2 linked regions of the Pseudosulfitobacter pseudonitzschiae genome follow. The protein of the gene in region 1 binds, or shares a complex with, the protein of each later gene. Links are inferred from orthologs where the notes say so. Each region holds a gene or a part of one and is shown on either strand. Other genes may lie near its edges.

The links. Proteins that work in one complex are often made in the same cells at the same time.
Region 2: the proteins of carA (region 1) and carB are in contact, whole or in part, in a solved structure (PDB 1KEE), measured with the Escherichia coli proteins. The link is inferred for Pseudosulfitobacter pseudonitzschiae from one-to-one orthologs.

What each region holds. Positions count from the first base shown.
Region 1 is NZ_CP022415.1:907,510-912,394, forward strand. Bases 1,406-4,295 are described here. They hold carA (glutamine-hydrolyzing carbamoyl-phosphate synthase small subunit), read right to left. Parts: upstream 3,486-4,295; coding sequence 2,325-3,485; downstream 1,406-2,324. Other genes in these bases: SULPSESMR1_RS04315 (glycosyltransferase family 2 protein), read right to left, coding at 1,406-2,203; SULPSESMR1_RS04325 (GatB/YqeY domain-containing protein), read left to right, coding at 3,683-4,144; SULPSESMR1_RS04330 (DUF2244 domain-containing protein), read right to left, coding at 4,227-4,295. Also shown: SULPSESMR1_RS04310 (GntR family transcriptional regulator), read left to right, coding at 1-313; more of SULPSESMR1_RS04315, read right to left, coding at 329-1,405; more of SULPSESMR1_RS04330, read right to left, coding at 4,296-4,709. UniProt on the Escherichia coli protein: Small subunit of the glutamine-dependent carbamoyl phosphate synthetase (CPSase).
Region 2 is NZ_CP022415.1:2,408,541-2,415,275, forward strand. The notes cover bases 1,361-5,293. They hold carB (carbamoyl-phosphate synthase large subunit), read left to right. Parts: upstream 1,361-1,760; coding sequence 1,761-5,093; downstream 5,094-5,293. Other genes in these bases: SULPSESMR1_RS11680 (HAD family hydrolase), read right to left, coding at 1,361-1,556; hisD (histidinol dehydrogenase), read left to right, coding at 5,252-5,293. In the rest of the region: SULPSESMR1_RS11670 (hypothetical protein), read right to left, coding at 1-56; SULPSESMR1_RS11675 (alpha/beta fold hydrolase), read left to right, coding at 104-877; more of SULPSESMR1_RS11680, read right to left, coding at 888-1,360; more of hisD, read left to right, coding at 5,294-6,559; comD (sulfopyruvate decarboxylase subunit alpha), read left to right, coding at 6,578-6,735. UniProt on the Escherichia coli protein: Large subunit of the glutamine-dependent carbamoyl phosphate synthetase (CPSase).

The DNA.
Region 1 (4,885 bases):
CAAACTACTGAACGATCCGGCGGCGATGGCGCGCGCGAACCGGCGGTTTCATAAGCAGATCCATTTGGCCTCGCACAACCGATATCTGGTACAGCAACTGGATCTGGTGCATCGCAGCATGGCGCTGATGGCAACGACAACGCTGGCGGCAGACGGGCGCGCTGAGATTGCCCAGCAGGAACACGACGCCATTGTGCGGGCCATCGAGGCGGGTGATGGCGCAGCGGCGGGGGCGGCGTTGCGCGAACATATCTCGGTTGCGTTCATGACGCGGTTGAAGCTGGACGCGGCACAGCGCGAGGAAGACGGCTGAAGCGCGATCACGCTGTCAGACGTTTTCGGTTGCCTCGGCATATCCGTGCTGGGTTTTGTCCCAAAAGAACGGCTGTGCGATCATTTCGTACAAGGCTTTGTAGGCGGCCAGCGCGCCCAGAGGGAAATAGAACGGCATTGTGGGCACCCAAGGCAGCAAATGCCGGTGTGCACGGCCCGACACCGCCGCAAGCCCCAGCGTCAGGCTTAGCAGTTCCGAGACGACAAAAAGCGCGGTCATTGCCCACACCGCCTGCGTGCCCAGTGTCGTCTGGACCGGATGCGGTAAACCCAGCGGGATCAGCCAGAACGACCACAACAGCGGTGCCGCCGCGAATTGCGAAAAGGTGGCCAGAAAGATCACCTGCAAGCCTGCAACGCGCTTCCAGCCCAGTTCGCGCAGCAACTGGCGCGGGTGACGCATGTGCACGAAATAGGTTATCATGAACCCCTTGAGCCAGCGCGAACGTTGCCGCACCCAGCGCCACGGGCGGCAGTTGGCCTCTTCATGGGTGGCCGTGGGCAGCAGTTCGGTACGATAGCCGTGGCGTGCCAGCCGCACGCCCAGATCGGCGTCTTCGGTGACGTTGTGCGCATCCCAGCCGCCCAGACGCTCCAGAATGTCGCGGCGGAAAAACAGCGTTGTCCCGCCCAGCGGGAGCACCAGCCCCAGCCGCGCGATACCGGGCAGGATCAGCCGCCACCACGTCGCATATTCGATGGTGAAACAGCGTGACATCCAGTTGGTGCGCGGATTGTAATAATCCAGAATCCCCTGCAGGCAGGCGACGTCGGGCGGCGCGGTGCGGAACCGCAGCACCACTTTTTCGATCTGGTCCGGTTCGGGCGCGTCTTCGGCGTCCCATACCCCGATGATGGACCCTTTGCAGAAATCCAGCGCATAGTTCAGCGCCCGTGGTTTGGTGGTCAGGCAATCGGCGTCCGGCACCTCGATGACGCTGATCCAGGGCGGCAATTCGGTGCGCGCGATGGTGTCGCGGGTGACGATGTCGCTGGCTTCCAGTACCAGAACGACTTCGAGCAGGGACTTGGGATAGGTCAGCCGCTCCAGCCGTTTGATCAGCGCGTTGGCAATCTCTTTTTCGTGCAGCAGCGGCACCATCACCGACACCCGTGGCAGGCGAAAGGGCGGTGGCACAGGGGGTGGGGCCGACAGGTGGCCGTGCAGGCCCCCCACGATCTGCGCGACAAATGCCGCACCTTTCATTGCGGTTGTCATCATCAATGTCAGCGCCGCCCACAGGCAGGCCACCGTCACTGTCCACGCGGGGGACAAAAGCAGGCAGGCAGTCAGCGCAAAGCCTGCCAACCACAGCCACAGCGCATTGCCCCCGCCCCAGTTGCGGCAGCTTTCAACGCTGGCGACGCGGGTGATTGCAACGTGCGCCAGTTCGGCGCTGTAAAGCCGGTTGATCTGGACGCGGATGGCGCCTGCGTCGGTGACCACCGGCAGCATGGCGTGCCCTTGCATGCCCATGCAGCATTGAAGGTTTGCAAAAAGATCGGGGCGTGCGGTGGCCACCAGCAGGGTGTTTCCCACGCGCATCCATGGCACCACCTGATGTTTCAGGCACAGGGCAGGCGGCAAGGCAGCAGCCAGTTTCGGGTGCGGCGGGCTGGCGTTCAGGTCGATCATCTGCGCGTTGTACTGGTGGGCCAACGTCGCCAGCAGATCGGTGGGCTGCAAAACGCCCTCGGCCACAAGAATATCGCCCAGTTGCGCATCGACGCGCCGTTGCAGGTCAAGGGCGTTCAACAATTCTGATTCTGAAATTAGCTCCGCATTGACCAGCTGACGACCCAAAGGGACACCGGCCCGCAGATCGGGCACCCCTTGAGGTTCGACAAGTCGCAGCCTTTGATCGCTCATGGAGGGCCTCAGCGTAGATGACAAATGTCACCTTGGGCCAAGGATGGTTAAGAGCGTATTAATGTCGGGTGTCCCACTTAACGGAATCGCCCTATTTCACCCAGGTGCAGGCGAACGGCTTTTAGCGGGCGCGTTCGGCCATTGCCTCGGCGAAACGCTCGAACAGGTAAAAGCTGTCTTGCGGGCCGGGGCTGGCTTCGGGGTGATGCTGTACCGAATAGACCGGACGCCCGTCGATGCGGATGCCGCAGTTCGACCCGTCAAAAAGCGAGGTGTGGGTTTCGATCACGCCTTTGGGCAGACTCTGCCCGTCGACGGCAAAGCCGTGGTTCATCGAAGTGATCTCGACCTTGCCGGTCTCGTGATCCTTCACCGGATGGTTGGCGCCGTGGTGACCGTGGCTCATCTTGACTGTCTGTGCGCCAAGCGCCAGCGCCAGCATCTGGTGGCCCAGACAGATGCCAAAAACGGGCAGGTCGGTCTGGTCCAGAATACCCTTGATCATCGGCACTGCATAGACGCCGGTGGCTGCCGGATCGCCCGGTCCGTTGGATAGGAACACACCATCGGGATTGTGTGACAACACATCCTCGGTTGTGGCGCTGGCGGGCAGCACGGTCACGTCGCAACCGGCCGAAGCCAGACAGCGCAGGATATTGCGCTTGGCGCCATAATCGACGGCCACCACTTTGTATTTAGGGTCTTTTTGCGGCTTGTAGCCTTCGGGCCATGCCCACCGCATTTCGTTCCATTGGTAGGACTGTGCACAGGTGACATCTTTGGCCAGATCAACACCGTTCAACCCCGCAAAACCGCGCGCGGCAGCAACCAGTTTTTCTGTGTCGAAGATGCCATCTGGGTTGTGGACCAGCGCCACATGCGGCGCACCTGCGTGGCGGATCGCACGGGTCAGACGGCGGGTATCGACGCCGCCAATCGCGATACGTCCACGTGCCGACAGCCAGTCGCCCAATGTGCCCGCGCTGCGCCAGTTCGATGGCTCGGTCGGCATCCATTTCACCACCATGCCAGCCGCCACCGGGTCGGCATTTTCATCGTCTTCGGGCGTGATGCCCGTGTTGCCGATATGCGGGAAGGTAAAGGTCACGATTTGCCCTGCATAGGACGGGTCGGTCATGATCTCCTGATAGCCGGTCATCGCTGTGTTAAAGCACAGTTCAGCTTCGGTTTGGCCGGTGGCGCCAAAACCCACCCCGTAAAAAAGCGTGCCATCGGCTAGGGCAAGACAGGCGGTCGGGTGCGTGGGAGCGTGCGCGGACATGGGCGGCCTCATGTGTACAGGGATGCGGACAAAGTCGCGCGAAACTAGTCATTGCAACAGGCAGGGTCAAGGGCGGGTGCTAATTTGCGAAGTCTATAAATATCAACAGCTTAGTTGCAGAGGCAACAGTTGCGGCTTGGCTGGCGTTTCGGTAATGTCACAAACTTATCAACAACCCATGGGGATGGGACACACTTATGGATATGCGAACCCGGATTTCGACTGCGCTAAAGCGGGCGATGAAGGAAAAAGCCACCGACCGGCTTTCGACACTGCGGCTGATCAATGCGGCGTTCAAGGACAAAGACATTGATGTCCGCGCCGCAGGCGCCGAGGACGGTGTGGACGATGCCGCCCTTCTGGCGATCCTGAGCCGCATGGTCAAACAACGGCAGGAAAGCGCGCGCGCTTATGAAGAGGGCGGGCGTCTGGATCTGGCCGAGCGGGAACGCTCTGAGGTCAAGATCATCGAAGAGTTCCTGCCCCAGCAGTTGAGCGAAGAGAAAAGTGCCGCTGCCGTCGATGCAGCTGTGGCCGAGGTGGGTGCCGACAGCATCCGCGACATGGGCAAGGTGATGGCTGTGCTGAAAGCCAAATACACCGGCCAAATGGACTTTGGCAGTGTCGGGTTGATGGTCAAGGACCGTCTGAGCTCCTGACGCGCCCGCGCCGTTCGCAGCGCTTTTCGGAAATACTTGATTTGCCGCCCTGTCCGGGGCGGCAGCACCCTCTAATAGCAAGCTAACGCCGCAAGGCGCGGTTCAGCTCGTCGTACAGGGCGATGCGCTCGTCCTCGGACAAAAATGCGCCGATCTCCACCTCTCGGCCCATCCCTTTGAGCGTGACGTAATGGGGTACCGGACCGTCTTTTTCGTATTTGGTGACTTGGGTCCAGTACCGGTTGCATTCCCATGCTTGCGTATCGCCCTTCGGGTTGGTGCGGATCAGCCGTGCTGTGTCACCTGACAGGGTCAGCACTTCGGTGATCTGGCGGGTGCGGTAATTGTGCTGAAGCGCAAAATAGACGCCCCAGACAGCCAGCAAGATGAACGGCAGCAGCCACCAAAGCAGCCGCGTACCCAGCAGCGGCAGGGTTGGAATCAGCAACAGCGTAAAGGTGGTCAGCACAAAGGCCGCCATCCCGCGTGCGGGCAGCGACTGATGTGGCCATAGGTGCAGTTCTTGGATCGGGGCCGTGGGGGCAGTTGTCCAGTTGTAGGGCATGGCGGGTGCTTTGGTGATTGTGTCTGCGCAAAAGGATAGCACCGCTAAGCGGCGCGGCAATGCGACACGCTGTTTTGTGTCGGGGATGGAGGTGACGGTGGTCAGGTGCGTAGCGCAAGGCATAGAAAAAGGGCCCCGACCGCCGTCGGAGCCCTTCTTTTTGGTTTAAATGGTCC
Region 2 (6,735 bases), 1.5 Mb from region 1 along the record:
TCCAATGCGTCGCGCAGCCGTTGGGTGCGGGCGTCGATATTGATCTGCGTTGCCATAGCGCAAGGCCTAGCGCACCTTGTCGAAACGCGCTAGCCCTAGCGCTATGCTGAATTATACCGATTATGCCCCCGACATCGCCAGCACGCCGCTGCTGATTGCCCACGGCCTGTTCGGATCGGGTCGCAACTGGGGAGTCATTGCCAAACGTCTGTCCGACCAACGGCGTGTGATCGCGGTGGACATGCGCAACCACGGGCAAAGCCCGCGTGCTGATACCAACAGCTATACCGATATGGCAGACGATTTGGCCGAGGTGATTACGCAGCTTGGCGGGCCAATGGATGTGCTGGGCCATTCGATGGGCGGCAAAGCGGCGATGACGCTGGCCCTGACACGGCCCGATCTGGTGCGGCGGCTGGTTATCGCCGATATTGCACCGGTGTCCTACACGCACAGCCAATCCGAATTCATCACCGCCATGCGCGGCGTTGATCTAGACACGGTCACCCGCAGATCTGAAGCCGCCGAACAGTTGGCAGCACTTGGGGTCGAACCGGCCTTGCAGTCGTTCTTTACCCAATCGCTGGACGTGGCAGAGAAACGCTGGCTTTTGAACCTTGATGCGCTTGAGGCGAATATGCCCGACATCATGTCCTTTCCCGATCTGGAGGGTTGCTTTGACGGGCCGACGCTGTTTCTTACGGGGGGCACATCACAATATGTCACATCTAAACACCGCCCGCGGATCAAAGAGCTGTTCTCGCAGGTGCATTTTGCAAAGATTCCCGACACCGGCCATTGGCTGCACGCCGAAAAGCCGCGCGACTTCGAGGCGGCGGTGCGGACGTTTCTGACAATGGATTTTGACGCCGCGTGAGGCGCTGCCCTCAGGCGGTCGGTTCTGCGCTGTGCAGCAGATCCAGCGACGGTGTACCTACTCCGATTACCCCCTCAAAGGTGCGATCCTCCATGCCGGGTCCGGGGTAAGCGAAAGTGTCAATCCCCGCGTCCACCGCCGATGCGGCCCCTTCGGGCGTGTCTTCTATGGCCAGTGCGGCCCCGGCGTCCACATTCAAAGCGCGCAGCGCATCGCGGTAGATTGCGGGTTCCGGTTTGGGGCGGGCCGCCTTTGATCCATCACCGATATAATCGAAAACTGACGGGTCCAGATCGCGGCCCAAGGCACGCAAGATCAGTGCAACCTGACGTTTGTCCTCGGCGCTGACGCAGGCGATTTTCACATCGCACCGGCGGGCTTCTGCGATCAGATCGGAAATGCCGGGACGCAAACTCACGCCGCCTTCCAGCGCCGTACCAAAGGCGTCGATCTTGGAATCGTAGATCGCACTGGCGTCCACCTCGTGGTCCATACTGTCGGCGTAATGCTGGATACGCGCATGCCCTCCGATCACGCGTGACAGTTCGGCGTATTCTTCGGTGCTCCATGCCCAGTCCAGATCATTGGCGGCAAAGGCTGCGTTGAACGCGCGGCGTTGCAGATCAAAAGTATCGACCAACACCCCGATCGAGCCTAAAAGCAGTGCAGAATAACGCAAGACAGATTCCCCCGAAGATACCACGTTAACGCACCTGCGGGCCTGTGGTTCCTTCTGACAGGCCAGCAGAGGCAAAGATTTTTGCCAATACCCCTGTCTGATTGGCCGATGGCAAGGTGACGGCCCTTGCGCCCGACGCCTTGTTGCCTATAACGCAGGACAATTTGGGCGCAGGGGGTGCCCGGAAACTGAAGGGGCCGCGCCATGCCAAAAAGAACCGATATCAAGTCCATCATGATCATCGGAGCTGGCCCCATTGTTATCGGGCAGGCTTGCGAATTCGATTACTCCGGCGCTCAGGCCTGCAAGGCCCTGCGCGAGGAAGGTTACCGGATCATTCTGGTCAATTCGAACCCTGCCACCATTATGACCGATCCGGGCATGGCCGATGCCACCTATATCGAACCGATTACACCCGAGATGGTCGCCAAGATCATCGAAAAGGAACGCCCCGACGCGCTGTTGCCGACAATGGGCGGGCAGACCGGCCTGAACACCTCGCTGGCGCTGGAAGAGATGGGCGTGCTGAAAAAATACGGCGTCGAGATGATCGGTGCCAAGCGCGAAGCCATCGAGATGGCCGAAGACCGCAAATTGTTCCGCGAAGCGATGGACCGTTTGGGCATCGAGAACCCCAAAGCCACGATTGTGACCGCGCCCAAGGGACCGGACGGCAAGAAAGATCTGGCCGCCGGTGTCGCGCTGGCGTTCGAGACGCTGGATTACGTGGGTCTGCCCGCGATCATCCGCCCCGCCTTTACCATGGGCGGCACCGGCGGTGGCGTCGCCTATAACCGCGAAGATTACGAACACTTTTGCCGCACCGGTATGGATGCGTCGCCCGTTGGCCAAATTCTGGTCGATGAAAGCCTGCTGGGCTGGAAAGAATACGAAATGGAAGTGGTGCGCGACACCGCCGACAATGCCATTATCGTCTGTTCCATCGAAAACATCGACCCGATGGGCGTACACACCGGCGACAGCATCACCGTGGCCCCTGCCCTGACGCTGACCGACAAAGAATACCAGATCATGCGCAACCACTCGATCGCCGTGCTGCGCGAGATCGGCGTGGAAACCGGTGGATCGAACGTGCAATGGGCAGTGAACCCCGCCGATGGCCGCATGGTCGTGATCGAAATGAACCCGCGCGTGTCGCGCTCATCCGCGCTGGCGTCCAAGGCGACGGGTTTCCCGATTGCCAAGATCGCCGCAAAACTGGCCGTCGGCTATACGCTGGACGAGTTGGACAACGACATCACCAAGGTGACGCCCGCCAGCTTCGAGCCGACGATTGATTATGTCGTCACCAAGATCCCACGCTTTGCGTTCGAAAAATTCCCCGGCTCGGAACCGAACCTGACCACAGCGATGAAATCTGTGGGCGAGGCAATGGCCGTTGGCCGCACCATCCACGAATCGATGCAAAAGGCGTTGGCCTCGCTGGAAACCGGTCTGACCGGCTTTGACGAAATCCGCATCCCCGGAGCGCCGGATCGCGCCGCAATCACCAAGGCGCTGGCGCAGCAGACACCCGACCGTATCCGGGTGATCGCCCAAGCCATGCGTCATGGAATCAGCGACGTGGACATTCACGGCATCACAATGTTCGACCCGTGGTTTCTGGCCCGTATCCGCGAGATTGTGGACACCGAAGAAGAGGTGCGCGCCAGTGGTCTGCCCGAGGATGAAAAGGGTCTGCGTCACCTCAAGATGATGGGCTTTACCGATGCGCGTCTGGGCAAGCTGACCGGCCTGACCGAAGATCAGGTGCGCACCGCGCGCCGCAACGCGGGCGTCGTAGCCGTGTTCAAACGCATCGACACCTGTGCCGCAGAGTTCGAGGCGCAAACGCCCTATATGTACTCGACCTATGAAACCCCCGTCTTTGGCGAGGTCGAATGCGAAGCCCGCCCGTCAAACCGCAAAAAGGTTGTTATTCTGGGCGGCGGTCCGAACCGCATCGGTCAGGGCATCGAATTCGATTATTGCTGCTGCCACGCATGCTATGCGCTGACCTCGACGGGCTATGAAACTATCATGGTCAACTGCAACCCCGAGACGGTTTCGACCGACTATGACACCTCGGACCGGCTGTATTTCGAGCCGCTGACCTTTGAACACGTCATGGAAATACTACGGGTCGAGCAGGAAAACGGCACGTTGCACGGTGTGATCGTGCAATTCGGCGGGCAAACCCCGCTGAAAATCGCCGCCGCTCTGCACGCCGAAGGCATTCCGATCCTTGGCACCACGCCCGACGCCATTGATCTGGCGGAAGATCGCGAACGGTTCCAGCAACTGGTGCAGGGTCTTGGCCTGAAACAGCCGCACAACGGCATCGCCCATTCCGACGCCGAAGCGATCTCCATCGCTGCCGACATCGGCTTTCCGTTGGTGATCCGCCCCTCGTATGTCCTTGGCGGTCGCGCAATGGAAATCGTGCGCGATCAGGCCCAGCTTGAACGCTATATCAGCGAGGCGGTTGTGGTGTCGGGCGACAGTCCCGTACTGCTGGACAGCTATCTGTCCGGCGCGGTCGAGCTGGACGTCGATGCGATCTGTGACGGCACCGACGTGCATGTTGCGGGCATCATGCAGCACATCGAAGAGGCGGGCGTACACTCGGGCGACAGTGCCTGTTCGCTGCCCCCCTATTCGCTGTCCGACGAAATCATCGAACAGGTCAAGGTTCAGACACACGCATTGGCCAAGGCGCTGCATGTGGTCGGCCTGATGAACATCCAGTTCGCGGTCAAGGATGGCGAGATCTACCTGATCGAGGTTAACCCGCGCGCCTCGCGTACCGTGCCCTTTGTGGCCAAGGCCACCGACAGCGCGATTGCGTCGATTGCCGCACGAGTCATGGCGGGGGAACCGCTGTCCAACTTCCCGATGCGCGCGCCCTACGATGCAAGCGCCAAATATTCCGACGTGCTGCCGCTGGGCGACCCGATGACATTGGCCGACCCCAACATGCCGTGGTATTCGGTGAAAGAGGCCGTCCTGCCCTTTGCCCGCTTCCCCGGTGTCGATACGATCCTCGGCCCCGAGATGCGTTCGACCGGCGAAGTCATGGGCTGGGACCGCGATTTCCCGCGTGCTTTCCTCAAGGCGCAGATGGGCGCAGGCAACCCGCTGCCGCGCGAGGGCTGCGTGTTCGTGTCGATCAAAGACGATGACAAATCAGCCGATATGCTGGAAGCGGCTAAAATCCTGCTGGAACTGGGCTTTACCCTTGTTGGCACCAATGGCACCGCCAAGTGGCTGAATGACAACGGCCACACCTGCGGGATCGTCAACAAGGTCTACGAAGGCCGCCCCGACGTGACCGACCTGATGAAAAACGGTGGCGTGCAGATGGTCATGAACTCGACCGAAGGCACCCAAGCGGTCGAGGACAGCAAATCGATCCGCTCGATCGCGCTTTACGACAAGATCCCCTATTTCACCACCGCAGCGGCGTCCTATGCTGCCGCGCTGGCGATCAAGGCGCAGGCCGCCGATGATGTAGGTGTAAAACCGCTGCAAGGGTGATGCAGACCAAGGCCATTGCTGCGCGGCGATGGCCTTGGCAGCCTTTTATCACATTCTTGAAATCGCCACGGTGATCTTCCCAAAGTCGCCAACCCAAGGGTGACCCCGCCCCCCCTGCTGCACTAGCGTTCCCTTGTCCAAGACATGGAGCGACGCCAGTGCCCCGCGAATACCTGAAAAAAGCGATCAAAACCGCCCAGACCGGCGCGTCGGACGTGCATCAAACCGTCTCGGACATCCTGGTTGACATCGAACAGGGTGGCGAAGATGCCGCCCGTAAATACGCCGCGCAGTTTGACGGCTATGACGGCCCTGTGCTGCTTGACGCCAATGCCATCGCAGAGGCTTGCGCGCGTGTGCCGCAATCGCTGCGCGACGACATCGCCTTTGCCCATGACAACGTCCGCCGATTTGCCGAGACGCAAAAGCAATCTGTACAAGACGTGCAAACCGAAGTCCTTCCCGGCCTGATCGCGGGGCAAAAAACCATCCCCTGCAACGCCGCCGGTTGCTATATCCCCGGCGGACGATATGCGCACGTCGCATCGGCGATCATGACTGTAACCACCGCCAAAGTCGCCGGTGTCAGCCATATCGCCGCCTGCTCGCCTCCGCACCCCGGTGTCGGGTTGCCGCCTGCAATCATTTTTGCCGCGCATCTGTGCGGTGCTGACAGCATTCTGGCGATGGGCGGGGTGCAAGGGATTGCCGCAATGACATTCGGCCTGTTCGGACTGCCCCGCGCCGACATCCTTGCCGGTCCCGGCAACCAGTATGTCGCCGAAGCCAAACGCATCCTGTATGGTCGCGTCGGCATCGACATGGTCGCAGGGCCCACCGACAGCCTGATCCTTGCCGACGTATCCGCCGACCCGCATATCGTGGCCACGGATTTGGTCAGTCAGGCCGAACATGGTTACAACTCGCCGGTCTGGCTGGTCACCGATAACCGCGCGCTGGCAATGGACGTCGCCGCCCGCGTGCCTGCCCTGATCGCGGCCCTGCCGACTCTGAACCGCGAAAGCGCCGAAGCGGCATGGCGCGACTATGCCGAAATCGTGCTGTGCGACGACCGCGAAGAGATGGTGGCCTGTTCCGACGCCTATGCGCCGGAACACCTGACTGTACAGGCCGCCGATCTTGATTGGTGGCTGGACCGCCTGACCTGCTATGGTTCGCTGTTTCTGGGCGAAGAGACCACCGTGTCCTATGGCGACAAGGCCACGGGCACCAACCATGTGTTGCCGACCTCGGGCGCGGCAAAGTATACTGGTGGCCTGAGCGTTCACAAATACATGAAAGTCGTCACATGGCAGCGCGCAACCCGCGCCGGATCGAAATCCGTGGCCATCGCCACCGCCCGCATCAGCCGAGTCGAAGGCATGGAGGGCCACGCCCGCAGCGCCGATGTGCGTCTTGCCAAATATTTCCCTGATGAAACCTTCGACCTTGCCGCACAACTCTGACCGAACAGAAAGAAACCCATGAGCATATCAGAACAGATCGTCGGTGATCTGGTGGCCAATGACATCGCCTTTGTCACCACCGTGCCGTGCAAACAACTGGGCGGCGTGATTGACGCCGTCGAGGCACACCCCGACATCATGCATGTCCCCGCCAACAAGGAAGACGAAGGCATGGG